2 regions of the Desulfosarcina ovata subsp. ovata genome follow, and region 2 is predicted to be linked to the other one. Evidence: riboswitches for the same ligand, from Rfam matches in the RefSeq annotation. Region 2 holds a riboswitch; the other holds the start of a gene.
What was found. Region 2 has a riboswitch for cobalamin ahead of GN112_RS14140 (TonB-dependent receptor plug domain-containing protein). Riboswitches for the same ligand answer to the same signal wherever they lie in the genome.
Positions count from the first base shown of each region.

Region 1: it holds a riboswitch for cobalamin, as region 2 does, so the genes downstream of both, GN112_RS19360 (TonB-dependent receptor) here and GN112_RS14140 (TonB-dependent receptor plug domain-containing protein) in region 2, are expected to answer to the same signal.

Region 1 is NZ_AP021879.1:4,377,579-4,382,007, reverse strand. Features, by position in the region: gene GN112_RS19365 (IS4 family transposase) at 1-300, opposite strand, end outside; gene GN112_RS19360 (TonB-dependent receptor) at 394-2,370, opposite strand; cobalamin riboswitch at 2,493-2,699, opposite strand; gene GN112_RS33650 (hypothetical protein) at 2,872-3,225, shown strand; gene GN112_RS19350 (efflux transporter outer membrane subunit) at 3,227-4,429, shown strand, end outside.
Region 2 is NZ_AP021879.1:3,194,380-3,198,808, reverse strand. Features, by position in the region: gene GN112_RS14150 (NikL family nickel/cobalt ECF transporter subunit) at 1-550, opposite strand, end outside; gene cbiM (cobalt transporter CbiM) at 561-1,190, opposite strand; cobalamin riboswitch at 1,311-1,518, opposite strand; cobalamin riboswitch at 1,653-1,862, shown strand; gene GN112_RS14140 (TonB-dependent receptor plug domain-containing protein) at 2,297-4,150, shown strand; gene GN112_RS14135 (PepSY domain-containing protein) at 4,262-4,429, shown strand, end outside.

The sequences.
Region 1 (4,429 bases), 1.2 Mb from region 2:
ATGGAATATATCTTTAAATATTTCTGGGGGATAACGATTAAACGCTTCATTATACATAGACTTCGATGCGACGACCAATCCTAATGCCTTAGCAGTTGGTGATGTTTTGATCTCAGTGACGATTTGTCCAACGCTTTTAATTCTGGTTATTATTCCAAAAAGCAAATTTGTGGTGAACGATGATAATGAAAGCTTGTAAGTGTCCAAATCATTATGGAGACTATTTTGAGTAACCTCAATCAATGGTAGCACCGGTGATAGAATTGTTTGAAAAACATTTTTGTCGATGTGTTCGCTCATGGAGACCTCCTGGTTAATTAATTGTACCCACCATGATTAAAACACAAAGCGATCTTTTTGTCCAGCGCTATTTTTTATTTTAATAACAAGATGTTACGGCAATATGTATGCCGAACGGTATTGGTAACTTTCATACCCCGGACCGTAATTGTATCCGTTATGGTATTCTTCATCGAAGATATTGGTTGCGTTCAAAAAGAGTTCTATCTTCTTAATGGAATAGGAAAGGTACATGTCGACGGTGTCCGCACTGTCGATCTTGTCATAGGCGTTGTCATTGTCTCCCCCGGCATAGCGTTTGCCCAGGTGGTTGTACTGGCATCGATAGGTTAGGCCGAAATCGAAATTTAGGGCAAACCCCAAGTTTGCCTTGAATTCGGGCACCAGCGGGATTTTTTTTCCGTCATAGGTGCCGGCCGTAAATTCCGCATCGGTATAGCCAAATCCGCCAAACAGGCGTAACAGATCGGTAGCCTGGAAAGCGATATCCAGTTCTCCCCCTTGATGGCGGGTTTCATCGAGATTTTCATTCTGGTTGGAAAAGTCGTTCCAGGTGATTTCATCGTCGACATCGAAACTGAACAGCCTGGCGTTTGCAGACAGCCGTTTGTCCAGGCCAACGAACCGGACCCCGGCTTCGTATCCCATCGACGTTTCATGGTTGAGATCTTCGTTGACCGCACCTGTGGAAAGTATCATGAATTCGTCGGCTTTCGGAAACCTGAAGGCCTGATAGGTCCTGAAGTAAACTTTCGACCCTGGCGCGTAAATATAGGCCAGCCCCAGGTTCCAGGCCCATTCGTTTTCACTCAGGTCCTTGTCCGTGCCAAGGCTGGAGCGCAAGGTGGTATCGAAATCCTCGTAACGGGCGCCCATGTTCAATACCAGATTGTCAACCAAGCTGAATTCATCCTGGACATAGAATCCGACGGACGTCTGTTCATGGTCGTAGGTATTGATTTGGGTTTGGGTAGCGGTATCGCCGTTCCAGGCATCGTAGTCGGTGTCATAGAATTCGATACCGGCTGTCAGGCGGTTGTCCCTTCCAAGGATGGAGTGGTTCAGGACGTATTGGGGATTGGCCCCGAGGGTCGTATAGTCATAATCATAATACCCATAATACCCCCAGGCAGGAAAGTCCCAGGAGACCATGGTATCCTGGCGTTCATAATTTTTGCAGCTCAAATCGACGTTCAGCCGGCCCAGGCGTCCCCAGTCCGAACGAACGGAAAGCACGTAATAGTCCTCCTGACTCTCCCCTTCGTCTTCCAGATTGACGGCCTGACGGCGATCGGCGGCCATCTGGGATTGGGTCATTCCTCCCGGATATTCATAATCCGCCCGGGTGGTATTGGCTTCCAGGCTCAGGTCCAACATATCGGAGGCAGAGTAGAAGAGTTTCGCATAGGCGCTTTTTCGGTCCGCTTCCGAGCGTTCTCGGTATCCGTCGGTTTCATAATAAACGGCGCCAACATGGCCGCCGAACCGTCCCTCGCTAAAGCTCAGGCCGGCGGTCCCTTTGAATGTATCATGGGTTCCCCCGCCGGCTTCACCCCAGCCATGGACGCCGGCTGTGGCCTCCCTGGTGATGATATTGATGACCCCGCCCATGGCATCGCTGCCGTAAAGTACGGAATTCCCACCGTGGAGCACCTCAATTTTTTCCACGTTTTCAATGGGAATGGAAAGAAAATTGATACTGGACTGGTCAATGGGGTTGATCTTTCGGCCGTTGACCACAACGGCCACATGACGGCTGGCGGTTTCCCCGAAGCCGCCCATATCCACTTGTTGGTTGAACCCGTTGCCGTTAAGGTCGGTGACGATGACGCCCCCCAGATTCTGCAGCGCCTCGGGAACGGACTGGGCGCCACTGGCCCGGATATCCTCGGCCGTGAGCACCGTGATCTGGGCCGGGACTTTTTCGTTCTGCTGCTCGGACCGGCTTGCCGTGACAATCATCTCATCCACGACCACCGGCGAACTTTGCTCATCCACCGCTGCCGCCGGACCAGCAGCGGGCAGCATCCACAAGGTTAACAGAAAAAGGAAACCCACGCATTTTTTCATCTTTTTATGCCCTCCTCAATCCTTGGGTCCGGGCATAAAAAACCCGGACCGTAAAAGTCACGATCCGGGGATTTCCCATAACTATCCGGCAGGATCTGTCGTACCACACCCGTCCTCGAGGAATACGACGCATTGTCCAAGAAGGTCTTCTGACTTCCGGGTCTTTCTCTTTCCTGCACCTTCCCGGTATGTTACCAGTGGTCTGTTGCAGGTTTCGTCTCCGGTTACAGCGGCGGGCCCGTTCCCGACTCTCACGGGATTCCCTAACGCAGCCGAATCTTTCCGTTCTGCATTCGCGTTTCGTACGCGCCTGGACAACCAAAATTGAAAAAATATTAATTAACCGAGTCTGTCATTGTCAATACAAATACGTGTTGCCGCTTCGATCGAGGTAATTCAGAGACAACAAACAGGGGCGCGAAAAATTCCACCACGATGAACGCATCGCCAACTTTGACGAACAAGGGCTATGGTGTACCTGGCAAGGTGGGGAGGATTCCCTTGGTGGTCAATGCCTGGAAGAGAAGGGCGTCCAGATTGTCATCCTTGGATATCGGCAAGTACTTGTCCCGTTCAAAACAGCGGCCGCGAGCATCGGTCGATGTTTTTTTAATTTTTTTGCGCAGGATTCCGGCGGAACAGCCGTTAAAGATGGCGAACCCCAAGCAACGGGGCCTTAGGCTGGCGGAAAGAAATAATTCCACCATCCTGCTTGTCTTTGTGCCCGTCTACCGCGTTGCCGCCACCGGCACATATTCCCGATATGCACCGGTGGCGGCGCCTTGTAGACGAACCCAAATCCGGCGCGATCTGGGGGAATTATTTCTTTCCGCCAGCCCAAGCGATGGAGTTTAATATGATGAAATGGATCTGCATCACCCTGAGTGCCTTGACCGTTACGGCGTGTGCCATGTTCGCGCCTCAGGATCGGCCAAACACGCCTATCAGCCTACCGTCGGCATACTCGCTTTATACGGATAGCGACCCGGTGCCCGATCGGTGGTGGGAGGCGTTTGGCAGCGATGAGCTTAACCAACTGGTGGGAACCGCGCTGGCCGGTAATTTCGATGTGCGCACGGCCTGGGCCCGCTTGAAACAGGCCGATGCCGTTGCTCGTCAGGCCGGGGCGGACCGCATGCCGACGCTCGACGCCAATGCCGGTGCCGAAAAAAGCTGGCAGCAAACAAAAACCGATGCGGCCGGGACGTCCCATAGCAACAGCCGCAGCTTCAGCGCCGGACTAACTGCTGCCTACGAGCTTGACCTGTGGGGACGGCTGGCGGCACTGCACCGGTCCGAGCGATTGGAGCTGAAGGCGAGCGCCGAAGACCTGGCGGCGGCAGCCGTAACCGTGTCGGCCGAGGTAACCACCGCCTGGATCGAAATTCTTTCCCTGCACCGCCAGATCGCGATTCTCAAGGATCAAATCGACATCAACCAGCGCATGCTCAAGCTGCAGGAGCTGCGTTTCATCAATGGCCAGGCCGACGCCCTGGACGTTGCCCAACAGCGCGAAGCCCTGGCCGATGCCAAAGCCAATCTGCCGCCGTTGCAACTTACCGAGCAGCAGCAGCAAAATGCCCTGGCCGTTCTTCTGGGGCAGGCCGGTATCGGCGAATTCGCTCTCACCCAGGAAACATTACCGTCCTTGATTCCCCTGCCGGCTACGGGCCTGCCTGCCGATCTTTTGGCCGCCCGGCCCGATGTGCGCGCCGCCGGTTTGCGCCTGAAAGAAGCGGACTGGCAGGTCAGCGCGGCCCGGGCCGATCGCCTGCCGTCCATCACCCTGTCGGCAGACGCGGCTTTTTCCAGCGACGCACTTGATCTTTTGCTCAGCAACTGGGTGTCCACCCTGGCGGCCAGCCTCACCGGCCCGGTGTTCGACGCCGGTTACCGCTCGGCCGAGGTGGATCGCACCCGGGCCGTGGCGGATGAATATCTTACCGCCTATGCCCAGACCGTGGCCGAAGCAATCCAGGAAGTCGAGGACAGCCTGGCTACCGAAACACGCCAGGGCGAGTACATCACCCTTTTGGAGGAGCAGTTGAAGGCCTCGCGA
Region 2 (4,429 bases):
TATTCTCTTTTACCGAGAGTTTGCGGATAATGGGACGTAGCTTATTATCCAGGGACTTTTCCACGATGGCCTGAATTCCCTGTGCGCTAAGACCTGAAACCATTTGCGAATCAGCTGGTGCGGTTCTATCCGCTTCGGTTGACGGCAACGCCGCCGAGGCGGCAGGCGTATCCTTTGCTGGGAAGGCGGCTGCCACCTCCTCCAGAGGGATAAGGATCTTAGCCTGATGTCCCATGCCGGCCTTTACTTTAATGTGCAGGGCGCTTTTTTGGGGAATTGTAAATGAACAGATTCCCTCATCATCGGTGGTAGTGGAAAGAAGCAGGGTGCCCGCGTCGTCCAAAACAAGGACTTCGGCATTGTGGGGAATGTCTCCGTTGCCAAAAGCCGCCTCAAGAACAACCGTATCCCCCTCCACCCATCCGCTGGCGAGAAACTTGTGGGCCAGTGCGGGACCCGTTGCGGCCAGAATGAAAATAATGGTTGGCAAAACTGTCCGGATGAGACATCTGTTTGCCTGGTGTAGCACTTTTTTTTTGTTTCGTTTCATAACGTTCTCCTTATTGGACAGTGCTTTCCCCGGGGCTTGTTGAAAAACCAGGCAGTGAATCGGGTTTGACCTTTTTGAGAAATCCAATACAGAATGCAGTGATAATGCCCTCGATGATCATTACGGGAAGGTGGGCCGTCACCACCAGGGCGGCGACTTCAAAAAAGCTCTCCTCCGTAAAAAGCAGGGAAAGTGCGACCATGAGTGACGTCAGAAGCACCGAAAGTGCCCCGCAGGCAAAGGCCCCGACAACGGCGAGTCCGGTGTCCTTCTGCACCAGCCGACCGAACAGGTAGTAGCACAACACGGCCGGACCGGCCACATTCAGGGTGTTTACCCCAAGAACGGTAATCCCCCCGAACTGAAAAAGCATGGCTTGCAGGGCCAGCCCCACGAGGATGGCCGCAAAGGCCCCCCATCCAAGCATCAGCCCCACAATACCGTTGAGCAACAGGTGGACGCTGGACGGGCCGATGGGAACGTGGATCAGGGAGGCCAAGAAAAAGGTTGCCGACAGGATCCCCGCCTGGGCAACGTGCTCATAGTCCATTTTTTTTAATCCGATGGCGGTGCCTGCCACTGTGAGGACGCCGCTGCCGATGAGAACCGGTGCTGAAATAACACCTTCTGATATGTGCATGATACATACTCCTTGTTTGCTCCAAAAAAAATCCCCGCACCTGTTAGGGCACGGGGATACCGTTTTTTATCCCGGACCGATCGACTCTATTGGGGTAAAACACCATCCTCCACGTTGGGTTTTACCGATTCATCAAAGGCGGGTCTTCTGGTTTCATCCGGCTCCTGGCGGCCTTCCCGTCCATGAAAAACGGAACAGTGGCGTATTGGCCAGCAGCGTCGTTTCCGGCATGCGGTGGAAACATGGATGTCACAGCGGCGGGTCCACTCCCGATTTACACGGGATTCCCCATTAAGTCCTGGCGGACACCTTTAATTGAGAGAACAATGATTCCTATTCGAGAATTTAAAGGATTGTCAATAGAATTCTTAATGTAACCCCATCTCACAGATCTGCCAGCGCTGCCAAATACCCTCTAACGTTGACATGCAAACAAATTCCTGGTACGGCGGTATGATTTTAGAAAAGAGAAGAGGATCAGGTGCGAGTCCACTTGCTGTTGAGAACTATGCAAGGGGGATTGCCAAGAGGGAACCCCGTGAAAGTCGGGGACGGACCCGCCGCTGTAACCGGGGACGAAAGCTGCACATTGCCACTGACCGACAGGTCGGGAAGGCGCAGCCGGTAGGAAGATCCGGGAGTCAGAATACCTGCCTGAACCCGAAGAGGGTCGACCACGAGGACGACGTCGAACCTAAGTACTATCTGTGGATGTAAAAGGGAGATCCCGGATCGATTTTTGCGGTCCGGGTTTTTTTTTATCATGACCGCTAATACACGCAGTATTCCGGCTTTCGGCATTCTGGCCCTCAGCGGGGTTTCTGGATGTGAAGCGGTCATATCCGGGGATATTACGGGATAAAGCGTATCAAGTTCGATAGTGATAGCTATAAATCCAGCCGGCGAGTCGCTCCTCTTGCGAGTCGCTCCTCTTGGAAGACAGCAACGAGTTGAACCAATAAAAGAATGAAGGAGGAGTTACTATGGTTGGAAACACGCGATCGATGAAATTCATGTTACGACTTTTTTTGTACGGCACTCTTGTTCTTGTTATGATGCCTGCCTGTTTGGCCCTATCTTTTTCGGAGACGCAAGAGCTCGAAGAAATGGTTGTCGAGGGGAGGAAAATAGAGGAACGCCTGTCGGGCGAACTGGAGGAGTTCGGTCACAAGGTGGAAATCGTCACCGGTGAAGAGATAACCGCCGGAGGATATGCTGATGTCAACCAGATATTGGAAAGCCTGGTGCCGGGTCTCTATGTATCTTCAAAAAGCGGTCGCGGTGACTATATGCGTATGAGTATGAACGGAGGGGACACCAAGCGGGTGATTTTCCTGATCGACGGCGTCCGGATCAACAACCGGCTTTACGGGAGGGGCTATCTGGACACCCTTTCCGTGAAGATGATCGACAGGATTGAGGTGTTAAAGACCGGTGAGGGGCTGTATTACGGCACAGACGGCACATCAGGCGTGATCAACATCATCACCAAACCGGTCACCAAAGAACGACATGGAAGCCTGGGGGCCGGATATGGGAGTTATGATGCCGCCGAAGCCCATGGGTACCTCTCGGAAACCATCAACGAAAACGGGTTTCTGATTTACGGATCCTACGATGCATGGGAGGGGTATCAGACTTTTTGTGACGAAGATTACGATCATATCGAAGGGGCTGCCCGAAAAGATCGCGGTTACATAAGAAATAGCCTGTTGGCCAAGTACGAGAGAAACGTCGATTGGGGAAACGGGGCGGTCTTGCGGGGTTCAATCCTGCGAAACGAAGCGGAAGCCGATTTCATGAGAGTCGACGAAGACAAGGCGGTAAACGATCGGACCGAATATGTGGGTATTCTAAAATGGGATCACGATATTGCAGAAGATTTATCCTACTACGTTAAAGCCTATTATCACGAGTGGTGGACCGAATACACCCGGCAAGAACTCGACGGCACGTTTGTTTACAACGAAGCCTTGTGGGGATATGAAGATTGGGGTGTCAATCTGATGGGAAGCTGGTTCTTTCTCGAAGAAAACGAGCTGTTGCTGGGCTTTGATTACCAGAATTACTGGGGAAAAGACGAGGTTGTTGTCATCAAGGGTGATCACGAGGAAGTATACGCCGGTTTTTTTGCCCTTCGCCCGCACTTCAATTTTATTCCCGACCTGAAAATGTCCCTTGGCGGCCGTTATAATCAGACGGGAGGAAGCGACAGCTTTGTATGGAATGCAAGTGCGCGATCACCGATTTTCGGGCCGTTTTTCGCGAGAGCTGTAGTGGGTACGAATTTCCGGCTGGCCAACGCCTATGAGCTTTATGCCGACGAAGATTATGCCATCGGCAATCCGGACTTGGATCCCGAAGAAAGCTTAAATGTCGAAGCGGGGCTCGGGGCTACCTTCGGCCTTTTTACGGCTGCAGTTGATTACTACTATTCAGAAATCACAGACATGATTGCCGTGGGTGACGACCTGGTTTTCGAGAATACCGATGGTGAAACGGATTTGGAGAGTTGGGCAATCAGCCTTTCATCGCAACCCTATAAAGGTTTCAGTTTCGTTCTAAGCGCGGTTTACACGGATGCGACCAACAAAGATGACGATGTTCAATTGACCCATATCCCCGAATCCTTCTACAAAGGATTGCTGCGCTACTGGCATCCCTCCCGCCGGTTCGGCGGGGATCTTTCCGTTCGCTATATTGGCGACGTTTACGGCACCGACTACCCGGAATTCGGGGCCGTCAATTACGGGAAGTACTGGGTCACGGACATCTCGGGCTTTGTCCGTTTCGGAAACGATCTGGCCCATACGCTGACCCTTCGCGTGGATAACCTTTTCGACAAAGATTATACCACATATGGGTACGGGAGAACCACCGGTTCGGATGGTGAACCCTTTATTTATGAATACCAGGGCACTCCGCTGGCGCTGATGCTCAGCTACACATATGATTTTTAGATCGATTCAGTAATAATTGACTCGACGTTACAACCTTTGAGTTGGCAGACCCGGCGTGCAGGCCGAAAGGACTGCACGCCAGTTTGACGTTTTATTGCCAAAGGGATGTGTATGCTTCGCAAAGCACATAAAATCCTGGGACTTACAACCGGTCCGCTGATGATCCTATGGTTTCTGTCCGGAATTGTGATGATGTATGTCGATCATCCGAGGTTTCACCGAACCTCACGGGATCGACTGCCCCGGACTGCACCTTTGATTGCTGACACGATTGCCATC